Verrucomicrobium spinosum DSM 4136 = JCM 18804: one gene and its partner. The protein of the gene in region 1 interacts with the protein of each later gene in a pairwise test. Links are inferred from orthologs where the notes say so. Each region holds a gene or a part of one and is shown in the gene's direction. Other genes may lie near its edges.

Region 1 (10,270 bases):
CGACCCTGCAGGGGCTCGGTGAGATACACGGGGTCAGACATCGCGTAGTTGCGGGCCTCTTCCTCCTCTTTTTCCAGGGCGATGCCGGAGTTGATCCGGGCGATCTCCTTCTGCGTGGCATTTTCGATGCGGCGGATCTCGGCGAGTTCCGTCTCGACCTCGGCCTTGGCGATGCTGCTTTTCAGCAGGGCGCGGTCGAGGGTGCGTTTGTCCTCCTCCAGAGCTTTTTCCTCGGCGAGTTTTTCCTGATACTCTGCCAGATCCTGCTTTGCCTTCAGCTCGGCGAGCTGGGCTTGAAGACGCAGGGTGTTGAGCTTGGAGGGGCTGAGCTCCTTCTCCACCGCGGCCTGGGCCAGGGCGAGCTCGGTGGAGAGTTTCTCCTTCTCGACCGTGAGGCGGCCGACCTCCGCCTTCAGCGCATCAAGCGAGGGTGCTGGTGCGGTTGTTTTTTCCTCGCACTGCTGCGCTTGCAGTTCGAGCAGGTCTTCCGCCGGCAGTCCGGCGTTCAGGGCTTCTGCCCGGGCGGAGGAACCCGCAATCACGAGCAACAACAAGGCGGCAAGACGGATCGTCGTATGCATGGGCAAGGTGGGGTTGACGCACACTGCTTTTCTGTTTCCCGTGGCAATCATTGCGATTAGCCACGGTGACAATTATTTTGAAAAGCAGTACACGTGCCAAGCTAACGGGCCACGATTGTAGCGTCCCGCAGCCACTTGCCCATCCCAAAGTTACGGAGCTGTTGCTTTTGTCGGAGAAGCTGGTGGAGTGACCCCGGTGCCGGCCGTGGAGTGCAGGATGATGGAGGAGCCATCGGGGCTGAACTCGACGCTGGTCACCTTCTCCAGCACCGCTTTTACGTGAGGCTTGAGCTTGGCGACATTGAGCCAGGGGATGGTCTTGAGATGGAGGAAGAAGCCTTGGCTGACCTCCTTGCCTGGCACGGTGAGCGTCTCCATGTGCAGATCCAGGGCGTTGTTTTCAATGACGGGTTTGAAGCCGCTCTTACCCACAAGGTAGCGCTTGGGACCGTCGCTGCCCGGGAGACGGTTGATCTGCCAGCAGAGGTCGGCCATGAGGAGCTGGGCCTGGGGATCGATGCTGGTGAAGAGGGCGATGCCTCGGTAGTCGGCCACTTCCTTTTCCCCTGCGATCACGATCAAGGTGTTGAGCTCCTCTACACTGAGGAGGAGGGGAACGGCTTTGCCATTGGACGCTGCGTCTTCAAAGGAGTCCAGCTTGGTGAGGAGGGCGGCTCTTTGTTCCTCGCTGGGCGTGGGAGTAGGCAGAGGGGGGGCGTTGTCGATGGTGAACTGGCTGATCTCCTTGTCCTGCCGGTAGCCGCTGTAGAGGGTCCAGCCGACGATCCCGCCGAAGGTGCAAATGGCGATGATGAGAATGGCACAACCGTAGAACGGGCTGAAGGGGCCGGTAGGTTCTTTCTGAGCTTGAGACATGGGAGTTGGTAGCCTCTAGACAGGGAAAAGGGAAGAGGGAAAACGTGACGAGAGGTCGCACCCGACCTGGTGGTTGGGGATTGACAGGGGGCGAAGGGCAAGCGACTACGCGGGTCCGTTTTTCCCCGCCCGGCGTGGGAAATCGGGCGTACCTTTCCCTTACCGAACTGATTCCCATGAAGATCCTAGCCGCGCTGTCTGGAGGCGTGGACAGCAGTGTCGCCGCCGCCCTGCTCGTCCGCGAGGGGCATGATGTGTCCGGGGCGTACATGAAGAACTGGATCAATGAGGAGAACATCATCGGCCACTGCCCCTGGCAGGAGGACATCGAGGATGCCCGTGCGGTGGCGGACCAGCTCGGGATCGAGTTCCGCGTGGTGAATCTGATGAGGGAGTACCGGGAGAAGGTGGTGAAGTACCTCCTGGCCGGGTATCAGGAAGGGATCACGCCCAACCCGGATGTGATGTGCAACCGGGAGATGAAATTCGGCGTGCTCTGGGAGTGGGCCAAGGATCACGGCTATGATGCCATCGCCACCGGGCACTATGCCCGCTGGGAGCTGCCTGCGGAGCCGGGGGCGCACCCGATCGTGCGACGCGGCGTGGATGGCAACAAGGACCAGACCTACTTCCTGGCCATGATGCGACCGGAGCAGGTGGAGATTGCTCGCTTCCCCATCGGCCACCTGCCCAAGGCGGAGGTGCGGGTGGAGGCATCCCGACTGGGTCTGAAGACGGCGGAGAAGAAGGACAGCCAGGGGATCTGCTTCATCGGTGAGGTGAAGATGGAGGACTTCCTAAGGACCTTCGTGCCGGACAATCCCGGGAACATTGTGAATCTGGAAGGCAAGGTGCTGGGCGAGCATCGCGGTCTGCATCTCTACACCCTGGGCCAGCGCAAGGGGCTGCGGGTGCCGTCCAATCTGTACAAGCAGGCCTATGTGGTGGTGGCGAAGCGGCCCGCCGCAAATGAGCTGGTGGTGGCGATTGAGCAGGCGGATACCCCGCTGCTCTGGGCGCGAAAGGCGATTCTGACGCAGATTTCCACGACGGGGCCGGACCTTCTGGTGCCACGGCGGCTGAACGCCCAGCCGCGCTATCGCTGCCCGGCGGGGATGGCGATGTACACGCCTTTTGAGAGGGAAGACGGCTGGGCCGCAGAGCTGGTGTACGATGAGCCCCAGCGGGCGCTCACACCCGGGCAGATCTGTGCGCTGTATGACGGGGATCAGCTGCTGGGTGGGGCGGTGTTTGAGTCGATTGGGTATGAGTAGGTGGAGTGGTGGAGAATTGACTTGAGCAGGCTCGGTGCGCTGCGATCCTTTGCTATGCATCCTCCGGACTACGCTGCACTCTTGGATAACCACGGGAAAGGCACCCTAGATCAGTCAGCCTGCATGGAGGATTGGGAAGCTGTTGTCGCCATCAAGCGAGGGATCGCAACGGCGCTTTCGGGAGGGGGACGGCCTCTCTCGGAGTTTCTTGACGCGATGCGGGTTCAGTATGCGGTGGCCCGCACCGAGGACGGGCACTTAGCAGAGGGATCGGGAAGCTGTTGAGGGCTCCGGAGCGGATGACGAGGCGTCTGGTGACCTCCAGGCGTACAAAATCTGCGAAACGGGATGCTTCCCCGCCAAGCTGCGCTAAAGCGTTTCTTCCCGATCTACGACCTCGACACCCTTCCTGACAACCGACCCTGACCATGTGGACCTCCGTTAAAGAATACCAGGACATCAAGCTGGAGAAGTCCAGCGACGGCATCGCGAAAATCACGATCAACCGGCCGGAGGTGCGCAATGCGTTCCGTCCGCTGACGGTTCATGAACTGCTCAATGCCTTTGACGTGGCGCATGAGGATCCTGAAGTGGGGGTGATCATCCTCACGGGTGAGGGGCCGGATGCCTTCTGCTCCGGTGGAGACCAGAAGGTGCGTGGTCACGCGGGCTATGTGGGCAGCGATGGCGTGCCGCGCCTGAACGTGCTGGACCTGCAGAAGAAGATTCGCGGCATTCCCAAGCCGGTGATCGCCATGGTGGCGGGCTACGCCATCGGCGGCGGTCATGTGCTGCACGTGGTGTGTGATTTGACCATTGCCGCGGACAACGCCCGGTTTGGCCAGACGGGGCCGAAGGTGGGCTCGTTCGACGGCGGTCTGGGCAGCAGCTACCTGGCCCGCATCGTGGGGCAGAAGAAGGCGCGTGAGATCTGGTACCTGTGCCGCCAGTATGATGCGCAGCAGGCGCTGGACATGGGCCTGGTGAACCATGTGGTGCCCCTGGCGGAACTGGAGGAGGAGACGGTGAAATGGTGCCGGGAAATCCTGGCACACTCGCCGCTGGCCCTGCGCTGCCTGAAGTCGGCACTCAATGCAGACTGCGATGGCCAGATGGGCCTGCTGGATCTGGCGGGGAATGCGACGCTGCTCTACTACATGAGTGAGGAGGCGAAGGAGGGCAAAAATGCGTTTGTGGAAAAACGCAAGCCGGACTTCTCCAAGTTCCCCCGCGTGCCGTGATGCGGTTCAAGATCTAACTCAGTGCCTGCATCATGATCGCCGGACAGATCAAACCCTGGATCCTGGCGGCCCGTCCCAAGACGCTGGGGGCCGCCGTGGCCCCTGTGCTGGTGGGCTCCGCGCTGGGCTGGAAGCTCAGCGGGGAGTTCTGCGTGTGGCTCATGCTGGCCACGCTGGGCAGCTGCATCTGCCTGCAAATCGCCACGAACTTCTTCAACGATGCCGTGGATGCGATGAAGGGGAGCGACACGCAGGAGCGCCTGGGGCCCGTGCGCATCACCGCGTCTGGCATGATGTCCGCCGGCGCGGTGATGAAGGCGGCGGTGCTCTTTCTGGTGATCGCCAGCGTGCAGGGCGCGGCGCTCATCTGGCAGTGCGGCTGGCCCATTCTGGCCATAGGCATTCCCTCCTTGTGGTTCTGCTACGGCTACACAGGTGGACCCGTGCCGCTGGCCTATCGCGGCCTGGGGGAGCTCTTCGTAGTGTTGTTCTTCGGCCTCATTGCCGTGACGGGCTCCGCGTTTGTGCAGAGTAGTCAGTGGCATGTGGAGGCGCTCGTGGCGGGTCTGCAGATCGGCTGTCTCTCCACCGTGCTTATTGCCATCAACAACCTGCGGGACATAGAGGAGGACACCAAGACGGGCAAGAAGACGCTGGCGGTGCGCTTTGGCAAAACCTTCGCGCGGGTGGAGATCACGCTGCTCTACCTCATCACCCTGGCACTCTGCTTTTACTGGCAGACACCTGCCGTGCGGTGGGCTCCCTTTGCCATCGCATTCCTTGCCGCCGCCGCCCTGTCCACTGCGATTTGGAAGACAGAACCTTCTCCCCGCTACAACAAATTCCTCGCCATGGCCGGGGCCTCCCTCCTGGCCTTCTCCTTCACCTTCATCGCCGCATTGATCTGGGGCTAATCCCTCAACCAACGAAGTGTCTAAACCAGCGTAGCGTCTCAACCAGGGCGAAGCCCGTCTCAACTTTCCACCTCTATGTCCTACTACATTCATCCGTACACGCTGTACTCCCGCGGTGCGCTGAATGCGGTGTCGCAGCGGCGGGAGTTTCACGGGGTGCTCATCATGGTGGACGGCGGGGTGGGCTGCCTGCACCCCTGGCCGGAATTCGGCGATCCGCCGATCAAGGATCAACTGGACCTGCTGAGAGACGGCGGCACCTCAAAGGTGATCGAGCGTGCTCTGCGCATGGCGGCAGTGGATGGCGCGGCGCGGCGGGCGGGTGTCAGCTTGTTTGCAGGGCTGGAGATTCCGCCGTGTCATTACTCTTGGGATCAAAACCAGCCCAGTGAGCCGCAGATGCGCCGCGTCGTGGCAGAGGGGTGGGGGGCGATCAAGACCAAGGGCTGGAACAACGTGGGGGAGGTGCTGCGCTGGCTGGACAGCTTTGCCGCCAAGGCTGGGGATGCCGGGGTGAAGCTGCGCGCGGACTTTAACTCCTGCCTGGAGCCCCATCAGTTTCGCAACTTCATGGAGTGGATGTCCCCGCGTGTGAGAGCGCGGCTCGACTTTGTGGAAGATCCCTTTCCGTACGACCCCGAGTCCTGGGAGGATATGCAGCGACGCTATGCGGTGGATCTGGCTCTGGACAAAGCTCTGCGCGGTGCGGATGAGGGCTTTAACGTGGCGGTGCTCAAGCCCGGGCGTCGCGAGTGGCGGGAGATGCTGGACGGCGTGCCGGAGCGGGTGAGGGTGGTGATGACCTCCGCCATGGACCATGCCATTGGCCAGAGCTTTGCCGCGTATGAGGCTGCCCTGGCGTGGCAGGAGATCGGTGGGCGCATGGATCTGTGTGGCCTGGCCACGGATCATCTCTTTGCCAGGGATTCTTTTTTTGAGCGGCTGAGTGCGGTGGGCGGAGTGCTGGCAGTGGATCGTGCGGGCACCGGCCTGGGCTTCAATGAGGTGCTGGACAAGCTGGCCTGGCTGAAGTTGTAGGGGCGAACCCTTCCGGCACCGACGACGGACATGCAGCACACCCCTCAGGAAAACGACGCCTTCTGGCAATCGACAAGGTTGCATCTGGCGCTGGCTCCAGGGGAGATGGCTCCGGACGGTCTGGAGGAGATGACGCAGGCGCGGGCAGATACGGCGGGCTTGTGTTATTTCAAAACCTCCGGGAGCGAAGGCGTGCCCAAGTGGGTGGGCCTTTCTCGGGAAGGGATGCTCATCTCAGCGCAGGCAGTGAATGAGCACCTTGAGTCCACATCTCAAGACCGTTGGCTCATCGCCCTGCCCACGCACCATGTGGGAGGCTGCTCCATCCTGGCTCGTTGCCATTTGAGCCGTGCTGCGTGGACTTTTCTAGAGGGGAAGTGGGATGCAGGCCGGTTTGCTGACCAGTGTGCGAGGGAGCAGGTCACTCTGGTATCTCTGGTGCCGACGCAGGTGTATGATCTGGTGGCGGCCCGGCTTCCCGCGCCGGAGTCGCTGCGGGCCATCGTCGTGGGCGGCGGGGGCATGAACCGGGAGGTGGCGTTGCGGGCTTTGGAGTTGGGCTGGCCGGTATTGCAGAGCTTTGGCATGACCGAGACGGCCTCCCAGATTGCCACCGAGCCGCTGGAGCACCTGAGGACGGGCTTTGATCCAGAATCACTGCAGGTCCTGCCCTGCTGGCAGCTTGGTACAGATCAGACGGACCGGCTCCACGTGCGCGGCAGCGCTCTGGCCAAGGGGTACATGGTCCTTCGTGATGGGGCCTGGCAATGGGAGCCGATTGATCCGGATGCCGGACTGGCCACGCGGGATCGCGTGCAGATCTGGCATCATGGCACGCGACAGTTTCTCCGTTTCCTCGGGCGCGAGGCTTCGTTTGTGAAAGTGTTGGGCGAACTCGTGAGTCTGCCCGAGTTGCAGGCCCGGCTTGAGAAGATCTACCTGGAGGAAGGGCTTGCTCCTGCCTCATGCGTGATCTGGCCGATAGCTGATGACCGGCAGGAAACGCGGCTGGTGCTGGTGGGGGAGATGAGCAAAGCTGCCTTGGAGACGTTGCGGGCGCAGTTCAATGAGGGGGTGCCGGGATATCAGCGACTGAGCGGGGTGCGAGGTGTTGCGGCAATTCCTCGAACCGGATTGGGGAAGGTGGATCGTGTGGGGCTGGAAGCTTTACTGAGACAGGATTAACCATCGCTCTGCTCGGCCTGAATCCGTCTGGAAGCCGGTGCCACTCGTTCCAGCAGTGCCTCGATGGCGATGGCGGCCAAGTCTGTCGCAGGGGTTTGCAGGAACTTTTCGCAGGTGAGCTTGAGGGAGACGATGCCGTGCAGAGACGTCCAGAAGACCTCGGCATGATGTTGTGCGGAGTCCTTTCCTGAAACCAGTTGCTTAAACTGGGACTGGATCATGCCGAAGACGCGCTGGCCCGCGCCGCCTGCGTCCTTGCCGGGCTGGCTGCGGAACATGGCGTCCGCCAGGGCGCTGTCCTGCATGAAGATGACGCGGTAGGATTCGGGCTGCCCGGTGCTGAAGTGCAGGTACTGACGGGCGAGCTCGCGCAGGGCGTCCTTTGGGGGGAGGGTCAATGCGGGGAGCATGAGCTTTTCCAGGTCCTCAAGGCCGCGGCGGCCGAGTTCGGCGACGATGGCCTCCCGATTCTCGAAGTAGAGGTAGAGGGCGGTCGCAGAGTAGCCGATTTCCCGGGCGAGGCGTCTCATGCTGAGGGCCTCATAGCCTTCGTTGACCAGGATGGTGCGCGAGGCGCTGAGGATGTGGTCCTTGAGATCGGTGGTGGCCTGGGCGCTGCGGGGTGGGCGGCTCATGGTTGAAATATGTCGTTTGACATCGGACTGTCGAGATGTAATTAACGGTGTTAACTTAACGATGTTAATATAACCTTATGAAGACTGAATTTGCCTTGTTTGGTGCTACGGGACCCATTGGCGCGTCAATAGCCGCTGCACTGCGAGACGCGGGCGTCCGCTACAGGGTGGTGGGCAGAGATGCGACGTCTTTGCAAAGGACCTACGGAGCGGATCCTCTGGCGGAGATTCGTACGTGGAACCCAGACGACCCTGCCTCGGTGGTGGCTGCGGCGGAAGGGGTGGAAACGCTCATCACGATGGTAGGGGTGCCCTATGATCAGTTTCACCTGCATCCCCAGATCATGCGCCAGACGCTCGCCGGAGCGATCGAGGCCGGGGTGAAGCGGGTGGTCCTGATTGGCACGCTCTACCCCTTTGGCCGCCCTCAGACGGACCGGGTGAATGAGATTCACCCGCGTGAACCCCACACCTACAAGGGGCGCATGAGAAAGGAGCAGGAGGATATCCTGATGGAGGCGGGACGCTCCGGGCAGATCCAGACGACCCTTATGCGGCTACCCGACTTTTATGGGCCACGGGTGGAGCGCAGCTATCTGGACGGGATCTTCAAGGCGATCGTATCCGGAGGCCGGGCGCAGATGCTGGGGCCGATTGACAAGCCGCATGAGTTTGTGTTCGTGCCAGACGTTGGGCCGGTGGTGATGAAGCTTGCACGTAATCCCGGGGCGTATGGTCGCACCTGGAATCTGGGTGGCGCAGGCGTCATCACGCAACGGGAGTTCGCGGAAAAAGCCTTTGCTCTGGCGGGCAGGGGAAAACCAAAGCTGATGGTGGCGGGCAAGCTGATGCTCCGCATGATGGGTTGGTTCAATCCCATCCTGCGGGAACTGGTGGAGATGCACTACCTTCTGACGGACCCGCTGATCGTGGATGACTCTGCCTTGCGGGAACTCTTGGGTGGGTACCACAAGACCTCGTATGACGAGGGGATTGCCACTTGTTTGAAGGCGTAGCGATGTGGGCTGGTCAGGAGGCTCTTATTGAGACAGGATTGACAAGAGGGAGGGGGAAGGGGCGGTTGTGGCCGGACGGGCGGCATTTTCTTTGTGCCTTCGTGCCTTTGTGTGAGGATAGATGCTCTTCTTTTTCTGCAATTGTCGAAATGGGGTGGGGCGGCTCGTCATCCCTGTGTAGCGCGGTCAGATGAACTGGTCCGCCTGCACACAAGCTCTACCGCAACACCTCATGAAATACGCTCTGCTGGTTCATCAATCTCAGGAAGTCTTTGACCGTCGCGATGACGCGGCCGTGCTGGCCGCGGGACGGGCCTATGGCCAGGCGCTGCAGGCGGCGGGCATCTTTGTGGGGGGCGCTGGGCTGGAATCGCCTCTGGCAGCCACGACCGTGCGGGTGCGGGATGGCCAGCGTCAGGTGCATGATGGGCCCTATGCAGAGTCCAAGGAGTTCCTGGCGGGCTTTGGCATCATTGATGTGCCGGATCTGGACACGGCGTTGGAGTGGGCGGCGCGTCATCCGGCGGCGGCCTTCACTTCGGTGGAGGTGCGGCCGCTCCTGGGCTCGCATTTCTCTGTCGGAGGCCCGGCGGCCAGGCCTGCTTGAGCACGCGTATCACCACGGGCCATGGACGTGTCTGATCCAGCACCTGCCGCAATGCCAGGAGCGCTCGATGAGGAGACTCATCGAACCATCGATGCCCTCGTGCGGCAGTCCTATGGCCGGCTGCTGGCGTATCTGGCAGCACGCACCCGTGATGTGGCGGGGGCCGAGGATGCCCTGAGTGAGGCGCTGGCCACGGCTCTGGAGCGCTGGCCGCGCGATGGGGTGCCCCAGAAGCCGGAGGCGTGGCTGCTGCGGGTGGCGGGCAACCGGATCACAGATGAGATCCGGCATCAGCGGGTGAAGCAGAACTCCGAGGCCCACTTGCAACAACTGGCGGAGGAAGTGCGCACGGTGGCGGACACTGGCGGTCCCTTCCCGGATGAACGTCTCAAGCTGCTCTTCGTCTGCGGCCATCCTGCGATCGATCCGGCAGTGCGGACACCGTTGATGCTGCAGGTGGTGCTGGGAGTGGATGCGGCACGGATTGCCTCAGCGTTTCTCGTTTCTCCCACTGCCATGGGGCAGCGGTTGGTTCGAGCCAAGAACAAGATCCGCGATGCGGGGATTGCCTTCCGGGTGCCGGAGCCACCGGAGTGGGAGGGGCGCCTGTCCTTTGTGCTGGATGCCATCTATGCGGCGTACACGACCGGCTGGGAAAATGTGTTGGAAGCCGGGGCCACCCAGCATGGGCTGGCACGGGAGGCGATTCATCTGGGGCGCACCCTGGTGCAGTTCATGCCGCAGGAGCCCGAAGCGCTGGGACTGCTGGCTCTCATGCTGCACTGCGAGGCGCGCCGTGCCGCGCGGTATGATGTGGAGGGGAACTTTGTGCCGCTCGATGAGCAGGACACCTCCCTTTGGTCGCGACCGCTCATGACCGAGGCGGAGGAGTTGTTGCGGCGA
Region 2 (10,414 bases), 1.1 Mb from region 1 along the record:
CCTGCCCAAGGTCGTGTTGTACAACCTGAACCCGAAGGACAACTACGTCTTCGCCACGATCGTCGGCAACTACCAAGGCAACGACCAGGGGATCGCCGGAAGGATGCAGTTTGGCTCCGGCTGGTGGTTCCTGGACACGATGGAAGGCATGGAATGGCAGATCAACTCCCTCAGTTCCACCGGCCTCCTCAGCCGCTCCGTGGGCATGCTGACCGACTCCCGCAGCTTCCTCTCCCCACCCCGCCACGAGTACTTCCGCCGAATTCTGTGCAACCTCGTCGGCCGCGACGTCGAAAACGGCCTCGTCCCCGACGACTACGACCTCGTCGGCACCATGATCAAGCGCATCTGCTATGCGAATGCGCATGAGTACTTTGGCATGGACGTTTGAGGTAGTTTAGACGCTGCGCTGGTTGAGACGGTGCCGCCGGAGGCGGCACCTGTTGAGACACGTCGTTGGTTGAGACGCTTCGCTGGATCATGAATGAGAACGTTCATCGCAAACAGTTCCCTTTTGAAAAGCTTGGCGTCTGGCAGGACTCACGAAGCTTGATCACAGAGATCTATAGACTAACTCGAACCTTCCCGAAGACCGAGGCATTCGGTCTGGTTTCGCAACTGAATCGAGCGAGCGTTTCCGTAGCATGCAACCTGGCTGAAGGAACCGCCCGCACCAGTGCCAAAGACCAAGCGCATTTTTCTCAACTTGCGTACAGTTCCCTCATGGAAGTGGGTTGCCTTGTTGCAGTCAGCGCTGATCTCGGCTTGATCAGCGAAGAAGATCAGGCACGTATTCGCAGCGCTACCTTTATGTTGTCAGCTCGCATTCACAATCTCCGCAAGTCCCAACTCTCCCGCTCTGACAAACCAGCGTAGCGTCTCAACCAACAACGTGTCTCAACAGGTGCCGCCTCCGGCGGCACCGTCTCAACCAGCGCAGCGTCTCCTCTTTCCTCCTCCCCTTCCATGCCATCCTCCCGTATTCTCGTCACCGGCGGTGCCGGCTTCATCGGTTCCGCACTTGTCTGGGCTCTTAACCAGAGGGGGGAGGAGAACATTGTTGTCACAGATTCACTGGGCACGGATGAAAAATGGAAAAACCTGGTGGCTCTAAAATATGCTGACTATCTGGATGCAGCGGACCTGCTGGAGGCGGTCGCGAACCGCCCAGAGTCGCTGGGCAAGTTCGATGTGATCTATCATCTGGGGGCGAACTCTGCCACGACGGAGCGGGACGCGAACCACCTGATGAAGAACAACTTCGAGTACACCAAGGTGCTGGCCCACTGGGCCATCGCGACCGGGGCGAAGTTTGTGTACGCCTCCTCTGCGGCCACCTACGGGGACGGTGCTCACGGCATGGATGACAAAATGCAGGACATCTCTGTGCTTCGCCCGCTTAACATGTACGGGTACTCGAAACACCTCTTCGACCTCTACGCTCAGCGTGCGGGCATCGCCAAGCGGGTCGTGGGTCTGAAGTATTTCAACGTGTACGGCCCCAATGAAAACCACAAAGGCGACATGCGCTCCGTGGTGAACAAGGCGTTCGACCAGATCCTCACCAACGGCAAGGTGCAGCTCTTCAAGAGTCACCGCCCCGACTTTAAGGATGGTGAACAAATGCGGGACTTCCTCTACGTGAAGGACGCCGTGGCCATGACCCTTTTCCTCGGCAACCATCCCCTTTCCGGCGGACTTTATAACCTGGGCTCTGGCTTGGCGCACACTTGGCTACAGCTCGTCACCGGCATCTTCCGCGCCCTGGAACTCCCACCACACATTGAGTTCATCGACCTTCCCGCCCACCTGCGGGAGAAGTACCAGTACTACACCTGTGCCGACATCAGCAAGCTACGCCAGCTCGGCTACAAAGACGCCATCACCCCGCTGAACGATGCCGTAGCCGACTATGTCCGCTCCTACATGGTCCCTGGCAAACTCCTGGGGGACGGTGAAGCGAGGATCGGGTGAAACCACGCAAGACGATGACGATGGGGAAGGTGGGGGACACCTTCCTCAGACTCATTTTTGCTTCTCCTGATCGCGCCCGGCAAAGCGGATGAGCACCATGCGCTCGCCCCGCTTGCCTTGATCACCCCACGTGCGCTCAAACTCCGCGACGGTCTCTGCCGGGCCGAAGCGACGTTCAAACCAGGGACGGAAACCTTCGTCCGTCTTGGTGCCGGTGAGCATCCAGCGGAAAGGCTGATCTTGAGGAACCTGTTCCAAAGTATCCAGCTCCAGCGAGGTTTCAGGCAGATAGAATGGGTAAGGCATCTGGCCCAGGTGAAAGATCAGAAGGCGTCCTTCGGAGGTGTCCCCCATCGCTTTCCGAATCGCGAGCGCCGTAGAGCGCACATCCTCCCGTTGGGACATGATGTGGTGGCCGATCCGGACGAATGCACCCATGAGCATGGCAGCGGCCAGCGCTGTGACGAGTGTCAAGGACACCACCGCGAGCGTCCCCTCTTGTTTCACCTGGCGCAGCAGCACCTGCGTAAGGACAGTGATGCCAGCCGCCCACGCGGCCACAGCAATGAGTGAAGACGGCCAATAGAGAATGGCGGCGACGCCGATGGCCACCATCGCCAGGACAAAAAAACCGCGATTGATCCAGTGCCAAACCGTGCGCTGCCGTTGGGTAGCCTCGGCACCTCCCTCAACGAGCACCCAGGCGATCATCAAGAGCACCGGTGCCAGCAGCGGCGCCACATAGCGCGCGCTCGAGCTGGGAATAAGAATCATGAAAGCGAAGCCCGCGACCACGCCCCATTTCAGGCCGTCAAAGGTCTTGCGTGATTCGAGATCCCCAAAGGCGCGTTCCAAAGCAGCCTTGCGCCACCAGAGCGGCACCAGCAGGATCCATGGCAGGAACATCACCAGTGCCTTGGGCCCACGGATCAGCCAGTCAGAGGCACTGGTCTTTTCCTCACCCGTCACGCGGCTGGAGACCTCATTTCCCCAGGTGCTCAGCACATCCATCTTCTGGATGCCCATAAGCTGGGCGTACGAGGATATGAAGGGGAGCGCCCAGGCGAGAGTGATCGCAAAGAACAGCAGCAGACCTGCGAGATGCGGGAGGCTGAACAATTGTTTCCAGCGGCTGCTGGCCCAACAGGCACCGACGACCGGCAGGTAAAAGAAGAGCAGATGCATGGGCCCCTTGGCCAGCATGGCCAGCCCCAGGAAAAGCCCCACCCACAACCATGCCGCCCACAGATTGAGTTTGCCCTTGAACCCCGCCATCCACGCTGTGAAGGCCAGCCCTGTGAAGGCAATGTAGTAAACTTCGATCTCCGCGATCCGGCCTTTCTCAATGACCCCTACGCTTGCCAGAAAGAACAATCCGCCCACCAGCGCTGCCTTGTTCCCCATCCAGCGGCGGGAGAACCCAAACATGCCCAGGCTCGCCACCAGAATCGTCAGCACACTCGGGAGTCTTGCCGTCCATTCGTTCACCACTCCAGTGGTCTTGAAGCTCACCGCACTGATCCAGTTGATGAGCGGTGGCTTGCGGACATAGGGAAGCCCTCCTGAACGGGGCACCAGCCAGTCGCCATTCTGCAGCATGTTCCGACCTGGGATCGTGCGGCGCCACTCCTCCCCTTTGATCTCCAGGTCTCCTAATCCGGGCAAATAGATGAGAGCCCAGAAGACGAGAAGGATGAGACGTGCGGTCCAGGTGGAATTCATGCGAGGGATGGAACGGGACAGTGGTGGCGAGAATGCGCTGCATTTCAAGCAGTTGCAGCGCTGCGTGGCACATGGTGATCGGAACTGGCGTTGAGCTCCATGGGCCGTAAAAACCAAGAAGCCCCAAGTCCCCGCCAGGGAGGACTTGAGGCTTAAATGACTGTCAGGGGTCCGGGGCTTAGCCCACGGCGGCGGTGTCTTTTTCCTTGAGCACGGCCTTGCGGCTGAGCTTCACGCGGCCCTTGTCATCCACACCGATGCACTTGGCGGTGACCACGTCACCCACCTTGACCACATCTTCCACCACGTTGACCCGGAAGTCAGCGAGTTCGGAGATGTGAATCAGGCCGTCCTTCTTGCCGCCGAGCGACATGAAGGCACCAAAGTTGGTCGTGCTGACCACGCGGCCCGTGTAGTTCTTGCCGACTTCGACTTCACCCACGGTGTTGTTGACGAGCTCAAGCGCACGCTCAAGGGCTTCCTTGGAGCTGGCATAGATGAGGACGGTGCCGTCGTCATTGATGCTGATGTCCGCACCGGACTCGGCCTGGATGGCCTTGATGTTCTTGCCGCCAGGCCCAATGAGTTCGCCGATTTTGTCGGGGTTGATCTTGGTCTTCTCAATGCGGGGAGCGAACTCGCTAAGGGACTTGGGAGCAGCGATCGCGCTCTTCATCACTTCGAGAATGTTTGTGCGGCCGGTTACCGCCTTGGCAATGGCTTCGTTGAGGATGCTCAACGGGATGCCTGGCAGCTTGAGGTCAAGCTGGAAGCCGGTGACACCCAGCTCGGTACCGCAAAGCTTGAAGTCCATGTCGCCAAAGTGATCTTCGCTGCCGATGATGTCGAGCATCGTCAGGTAGCGGCTCATCTGGTTGTTGGCGTCGTACTCGCTGACGAGGCCCACGGAAATCCCGGCCACGGGGCGCTTGAGAGGCACCCCTGCGTCGAGGAGGGCCATCACACCAGAGCAAACGCTGGCCATGGAGGTGGAACCGTTGGATTCCATCACTTCGCTGGACACGCGCATGGCGTACGGGAAGTCTTCGGAGGAAGGGACCACCGGCTCCACGGAGCGCTCGGCGAGTGCGCCGTGACCGATTTCGCGACGATTCTGCCCGCCGAAACGGCCGGTTTCACCCACGCTAAAGGGAGGGAAGTTGTAGTGAAGGATGAAGCGCTTGGTGGTTTCGCCACCGGCGTAGTTGTCCATTTCCTGGGCTTCGTCGAGCGGGGCCAGAGTGGCCAGCGCGAGCGCCTGGGTTTCGCCACGGGCGAAGAGGGCCGAGCCATGGGACCGGGGAATGAGGCCGGTCTCGCCGCTGAGGGGGCGGAGCTGGTCGATCCCACGACCGTCGGCGCGGGTCTGCTTGTCCAGGATGGCCACGCGGAAAGCCTTCTTCTGAAGGTAGTCGAACGCCTGGCTGATTTCAAAATTGCCGGACTCGGGATAGCGGGCCTTGATGGCGGCTTCCACTTCATCACGCAAGGCTCCCACGGCTTTGCTGCGCTCGACCTTGCTGGGGCGATAGATGGCACCCTCGATACGGCTGCCTGCGACTTCGTAGGCGATCTCAAGGAGTTCGTCCTTCACCAGCATGAGAGGCACTTCGCGCTTCACCTTGCCAGCCTTGGCGCGGAGCTCTTCCTGCACAGCCACGAGCACCTGCACGTGTTCCTGGGCGAAAGCGAGTGCCTTGATGAACTCGGCTTCGGGCAACTCATTGGCGGCACCTTCAATCATGATGACCTCGCTCTTGTTCCCCACGTACACAAGGTCAAGATCGCTCTTGGCGCGCTGGCTGTGAGTGGGGTTCAACACGAACTGGCCGTTCACACGACCCACCCGCACGGCACCCACGGGGCCTGCGAAAGGAATGTCGGACACGCAAAGGGCGGCGGAAGCGCCGTTGATGCTGATGATGTCAGCATCATTCTCGCCGTCTGCGCTCAGCAGGAGGGCGACGATCTGGGTGTCGTAGTAGTAGCCCTTCGGGAAAAGCGGACGCAGTGGGCGGTCCGTCATGCGGCAGGTGAGGATTTCCTTCTCGGTAGGACGGCCTTCACGCTTGAAGTAGCCACCGGGGAATTTGCCGGCTGCTGCTGCCTTTTCCTTGTATTCGACGGAAAGCGGGAAGAAGTCCTGGCCTTCCTTGACCTTGGTAGCGGACACAGCGGTCACGATGACGATGGTGTCACCCTGACGGACGGTTACGGCACCGTCAGCGAGTTTCGCCAGTTTGCCGGTTTCGAACGTGATGTCGCCGTTGGGAAGCGCGGCTGTGATAGTGTGAATAGACATGGTCTAAAATCTTTAAGATTAACGTTTTAGGTCGGATTGCGCCCGGGCGATGGTTCAATCTGCTCCGGTTGACGGAGACATGAGTGACGCCTGCCTGAATTGATGGGGAGGCAAGTGCCCGGTAACGCGGGCGGGTTGGCATCCGTCCAACCCGTTTGGATGCGAATGCTGATGCTAAAAACAGGAAAAGGGCCGCTCGGGAAACAGCTCCCGGTGCCCGTACAGACGTAGGGTCTGCGATCCTGAAAGCAGAAAGGCGAGACCTTTGGAGCCCCGCCTTTCGGCAAAAACTTTAGCGGCGCAATTTGAGCGCCTTCAGCAGACTGGCGTAGCGCCCCTCTTCAGTGACCTTGAGATAGTCAAGAAGCTTGCGGCGGCGGGCAACCATCTGGAGCAGGCCGCGACGGGACGAGTGGTCCTTGGAGTTCGTGGCGAGGTGCTGCGTCAGGTGGTTGATGCGGTCAGTAAGACGAGCGATCTGCACGTCTGCGCTGCCGGTGTCCTTCTCGTGAAGCTGGAAGGACTTGATTTCGTTGGTTGCGGTTTGGCTCATGGTTGAAACTGTCTCCGCCTACTTGGCGGCGGTGGTTCACGGCAATGTGTGGAGCCTGAAAACAAGCATGAAATCCGAAGTGTGCAAGAGGAATTTTGTTTGAGTCAGTTAAGTTTTTCCGATCTGATCCGACCTTTTCCGGGAGCACAAAACCTTGCCCCCATCTGCCACTATCACATGACGCCTTGCAAAAACCGGATTGACTTCTGCACCGCCCTTGGGAACTGGAACATATCCCCCCCTTTCTATGGCCACCCCCTCTGACTCCGCGACTGACTCCCGCTTTCGAGGCGAGGCCCCCGAAAACGCCATCGAGACAGCTCACGCGCTCTATCGCTCCGAACTGAGCAACACCTCGTTCTCCGAGGTTCTACTCTCGTGGACCTCCCATTTTGTTTTTGCCCTTGTTCCCGAAGATGTCGGCATGGAGGAAGCCTTGACGACTGAGGGGCCCGATGGCCACACCTTCATCGCGGTCTTCACCTCGCTCTCCCGAGCAGCAGCAACTGTCGCATCCGCAGGTCTCCCCCACCGCCCGCTGGCGGTCTCGATCTTTGAGGTGATCTTTCTTGCTGAGCCAAATTTTGGACTGGTGATCAACCCCACCATACCCGTGTGGGAATGGACATTCCTGTCCGGGGAGTTGGAAAGACTCCGGACTCTGCTCCTGACTCCCCTGCCCTTGTTCGAGCGTGGCTCGATCTGCGCAATAAGGGGCGCAGAATATTATCAAGCTGCCAAGATTCTCATGGTGGATGACCATGGGGTGCACATCCGCCTCTATTCTAATTGTTGGCCCAGCCCACCAGAGAGGATTGACGTTTCCACCTTGATCCTGGACTCGGAGGGCCCCGGGCAGGCCTTGGGGATAGGGCACCTCCCTTTCACGACCAAAGCTTTTCTGGCGCAGGGCCCCGTGGCCTTCCAGCAGTCCACCGTCACCGAGGAAGAGCTCGATGGCTATCAGATCTGGCAGCAGGACCAGGGTGGCTATTTTGCCTCGTAGCTTGTCGAGCCGCCTTCATTGAGCGCAGCAGAGACGGTTTTGTAGAAAACTTTAGCGGATTTGTCCTGTGGACGACCGCCCGTTCGTCGTGGCCTGGAAGGAAGGGACCATGACAAGCGTGACGCGACTCCATTTCAAAACCCCTCACCCCAGAACCGAAAAACCAAACTACAGACCACCCAACCCATACTACCATGAGCCAAAACGCCACCCTCGAAGCCGAAGCACCCACCCAAGCCTGTGGAGACATGAACCCACCTTCCAGACAACACCAGTGGCTGGACCGCCTGGTGGGCACATGGTCCTCCAAAGGAGAAGCCAACTGCATGCCTGGCCAGCCCGCCATGCAACTCAGCGGTATTGAAACCGTCCGCTCCATCGGCGGCTTCTGGGCCCACACCGTAATTGAAAGTGACAACCCAGAGATGCCTTACACCCAGCTTGTCACCGTCGGCTACGACCAGGAGAAGGAAAAGTACATCGCCACCGTGGTGGACTCCATGAGCGGCTATCGCTGGCTTGCCGAGGGCACGGTGGACGATACTGGCAACAAGCTCACCATGGAGACGGAAGGCCCCTTCCCATTCCGCGACGCTCCCCTCTCCCGATTTCAGGACGTGACCGAGTTCAAATCCGCCGATCACAAGATCTTCACCTCGTCGATCCAGGAGGAAGACGGCTCCTGGACGACTCTCATGAAGTTCGAGGCAAAACGTCTCCAGTAGGATGGCGCTTTCGACCGTAGCCAAAGTGGCGAAAACATTTTGGCTACGGTTGCGTCCTCCCAAAAAACATTCTCTCCCCACACACACCCAAATAGTGGGTGACAGCCGATCACTTCAAGTCCTGTAATCCTCCCGGGAACATCAGCCCATCGGTCGCACTCTCGCTCACAACGCGCTGCTCAAACATCCGCCCATGTTTACCAAAATCATCCTCGCTCTCGTTCTCATCGTCGGCATCTTTTTCGTTGCGGCTGCGTTTCAGCCCAAGGACTTCAGCATCACTCGTGCCACGACCATTGAGGCACCCTCCACCACTGTGTTTGACCAGGTAAACGACTTCCACAAATGGGAGGCTTGGTCGCCTTGGGCCAAACTGGATCCCCAGATGAAGCATACCTTCGAAGGACCTGCTTCTGGCACCGGATCCAGCTACGCCTGGGTGGGCAACAATCAGGTGGGTGAAGGCCGTATGACCATCCTGGAAAGCCGCCCGGGAGAACTGGTAAAGATCAAACTGGAGTTCATCAAGCCCTTCGCCGCCACCAATACGGCAGAGTTCACATTTAAGTCCGAGGGAAGCAAGACCGCCGTGGACTGGACCATGCTCGGTGAGAAGAACCTCATGTCCAAAGCCTTTGGTCTGGTGATGAACATGGACAAAATGATCGGAGGCGACTTTGAAAAAGGCCTGGCCGACCTAAAGCGGGTGTCAGAAGCTGCCGCAAAAGCGCCGCAACCTTGATTTTTCACTTCCTCATCCGTCACGCCTGGCCGCTTCGGTTGGGATTGGGGGTCTGGGCACCTCGGAGTACATCGACCCCAAAGAAACCAGGGGATGATGGATTCGCCCGAGCCTCCCGCCATCTTCTCTGACTTCTGGACCAGCACTCACCAGGCACTCAGCGACTGATCAGAATCTTACCCACAGACAAGAAACAAAACTCAGACCACCCACCCAACCATGAGCCAATACACAGACGGATTTCTGCTACCTCTCCCCAAGGACAAAGTGGAAGAGTACCGCGCCATCTCCTCAAAAGCGGGGCAGATCTGGAAAGACTGCGGTGCCCTGGAATATCGGGAATGGATCGGCGACGACCTGCAGGTCGAAGGTCAGATGCCGTTCCCTAAAGCCGTGAGTGCCAGTGAAAACGAAACCGTGGTCTTCGCCTGGATCACCTATGAATCCCGTGAGCATCGGGACGCTGTGAATGTCAAGGTCATGGCAGATCCCCGCATGGCCGAGATGATGGCCCCGTCAACCTGTCCTTTTGACTACACCCGCATGTACTACGGCGGGTTCAGCAATCTGGTCACTGCATGATCCGGAAGCACACGCCTCCATAGCCTCCTCCAACTACCAACCTTCCATGAAAAGCTTCACTCGCTCCACGCTGGCGGCCGTCCTTCTCGCCGCGCTTTCCCTTCACCTTCCGGCTCAAGAGACACCTCAGATGCCCAAGCCCACCAGGGAGCACGAATGGCTTCAAAGGTTTGTCGGCAACTGGACTACAGAAACCTCCATCCACATGGAACCTGGCAAACCGCCGTTGAAGGCACAGGGTACGGAAACGGTGAAGTCGCTCGGAGGCTTTTGGATCGTCAGCGAGGGTAAGAGCGAAATGATGGGGCAACCCTTCCTTTTCAATCTCACGCTGGGTTACGATGCCGATGCCAAGAAATATTCTGGAACTTGGGTGGACTCCATGAATGGCTACCTCTGGAGGTACAGCGGCTCCGTTGACGCCTCTGGCAACAAGCTCACCCTTGAATCGGAAGGCCCCTGCCCCATGGAGCCGGGCAAACTGTTCAAGTTCCAGGAAGTTACCGAATTCAAAAGCGACAGCGAACGCACCTTCACGTCCAGCATGCAGGGAGCGGACGGCAAGTGGACCACCCTGGTCACGGGAGTGTCCAAGAAGAAATAGGAACGCGCGTTCCAGCCTCAAAATGCAAAAAGCCGGCAGACGCTCTCTGCCGGCTTTTTCATTTCATCGAGCGATGGTTCGAATCAGTCCGGCACGGCTTGGGACTTGCCGGACTGACCGGCCTTCAAGACGAGCGACTGCGTCTCCGGATCCAGTGAAGCCACTTTGAAATAACGCCCGTCCAGATAGGCTCTCCGGCCGTGG

The links.
Region 2: the proteins of menB (region 1) and rfaD interact in binary tests that used the Escherichia coli proteins (3 or more experiments, as listed by UniProt). The link is inferred for Verrucomicrobium spinosum DSM 4136 = JCM 18804 from one-to-one orthologs.

Annotation. Positions count from the first base shown.
Region 1 is NZ_ABIZ01000001.1:5,190,348-5,200,617, reverse strand. Bases 2,240-5,065 are described here. They hold menB (1,4-dihydroxy-2-naphthoyl-CoA synthase), read left to right. Parts: upstream 2,240-3,159; coding sequence 3,160-3,972; downstream 3,973-5,065. Other genes in these bases: VSP_RS21155 (enolase C-terminal domain-like protein), read left to right, coding at 4,962-5,065; VSP_RS21160 (1,4-dihydroxy-2-naphthoate polyprenyltransferase), read left to right, coding at 4,005-4,886; mnmA (tRNA 2-thiouridine(34) synthase MnmA), read left to right, coding at 2,240-2,731. Also shown: VSP_RS39780 (ATP-dependent Clp protease proteolytic subunit), read right to left, coding at 1-581; VSP_RS21180 (hypothetical protein), read right to left, coding at 732-1,457; more of mnmA, read left to right, coding at 1,634-2,239; more of VSP_RS21155, read left to right, coding at 5,066-5,924; VSP_RS39775 (AMP-binding protein), read left to right, coding at 5,955-7,109; VSP_RS36555 (TetR/AcrR family transcriptional regulator), read right to left, coding at 7,106-7,744; VSP_RS21140 (NAD-dependent epimerase/dehydratase family protein), read left to right, coding at 7,822-8,760; VSP_RS21135 (YciI family protein), read left to right, coding at 8,993-9,367; VSP_RS21130 (RNA polymerase sigma factor), read left to right, coding at 9,389-10,270. UniProt on the Escherichia coli protein: Converts o-succinylbenzoyl-CoA (OSB-CoA) to 1,4-dihydroxy-2-naphthoyl-CoA (DHNA-CoA).
Region 2 is NZ_ABIZ01000001.1:4,107,217-4,117,630, forward strand. Bases 1-2,970 are described here. They hold rfaD (ADP-glyceromanno-heptose 6-epimerase), read left to right. Parts: upstream 1-966; coding sequence 967-1,974; downstream 1,975-2,970. Other genes in these bases: uxaC (glucuronate isomerase), read left to right, coding at 1-391; VSP_RS16625 (four helix bundle protein), read left to right, coding at 481-876; VSP_RS16635 (ArnT family glycosyltransferase), read right to left, coding at 2,026-2,970. Also shown: more of VSP_RS16635, read right to left, coding at 2,971-3,696; VSP_RS16640 (polyribonucleotide nucleotidyltransferase), read right to left, coding at 3,875-5,998; rpsO (30S ribosomal protein S15), read right to left, coding at 6,291-6,551; VSP_RS39580 (SseB family protein), read left to right, coding at 6,799-7,557; VSP_RS35860 (DUF1579 domain-containing protein), read left to right, coding at 7,752-8,282; VSP_RS16660 (SRPBCC family protein), read left to right, coding at 8,476-9,024; VSP_RS16665 (DUF1428 domain-containing protein), read left to right, coding at 9,244-9,606; VSP_RS16670 (DUF1579 domain-containing protein), read left to right, coding at 9,653-10,210; VSP_RS16675 (lysozyme inhibitor LprI family protein), read right to left, coding at 10,294-10,414. UniProt on the Escherichia coli protein: Catalyzes the interconversion between ADP-D-glycero-beta-D-manno-heptose and ADP-L-glycero-beta-D-manno-heptose via an epimerization at carbon 6 of the heptose.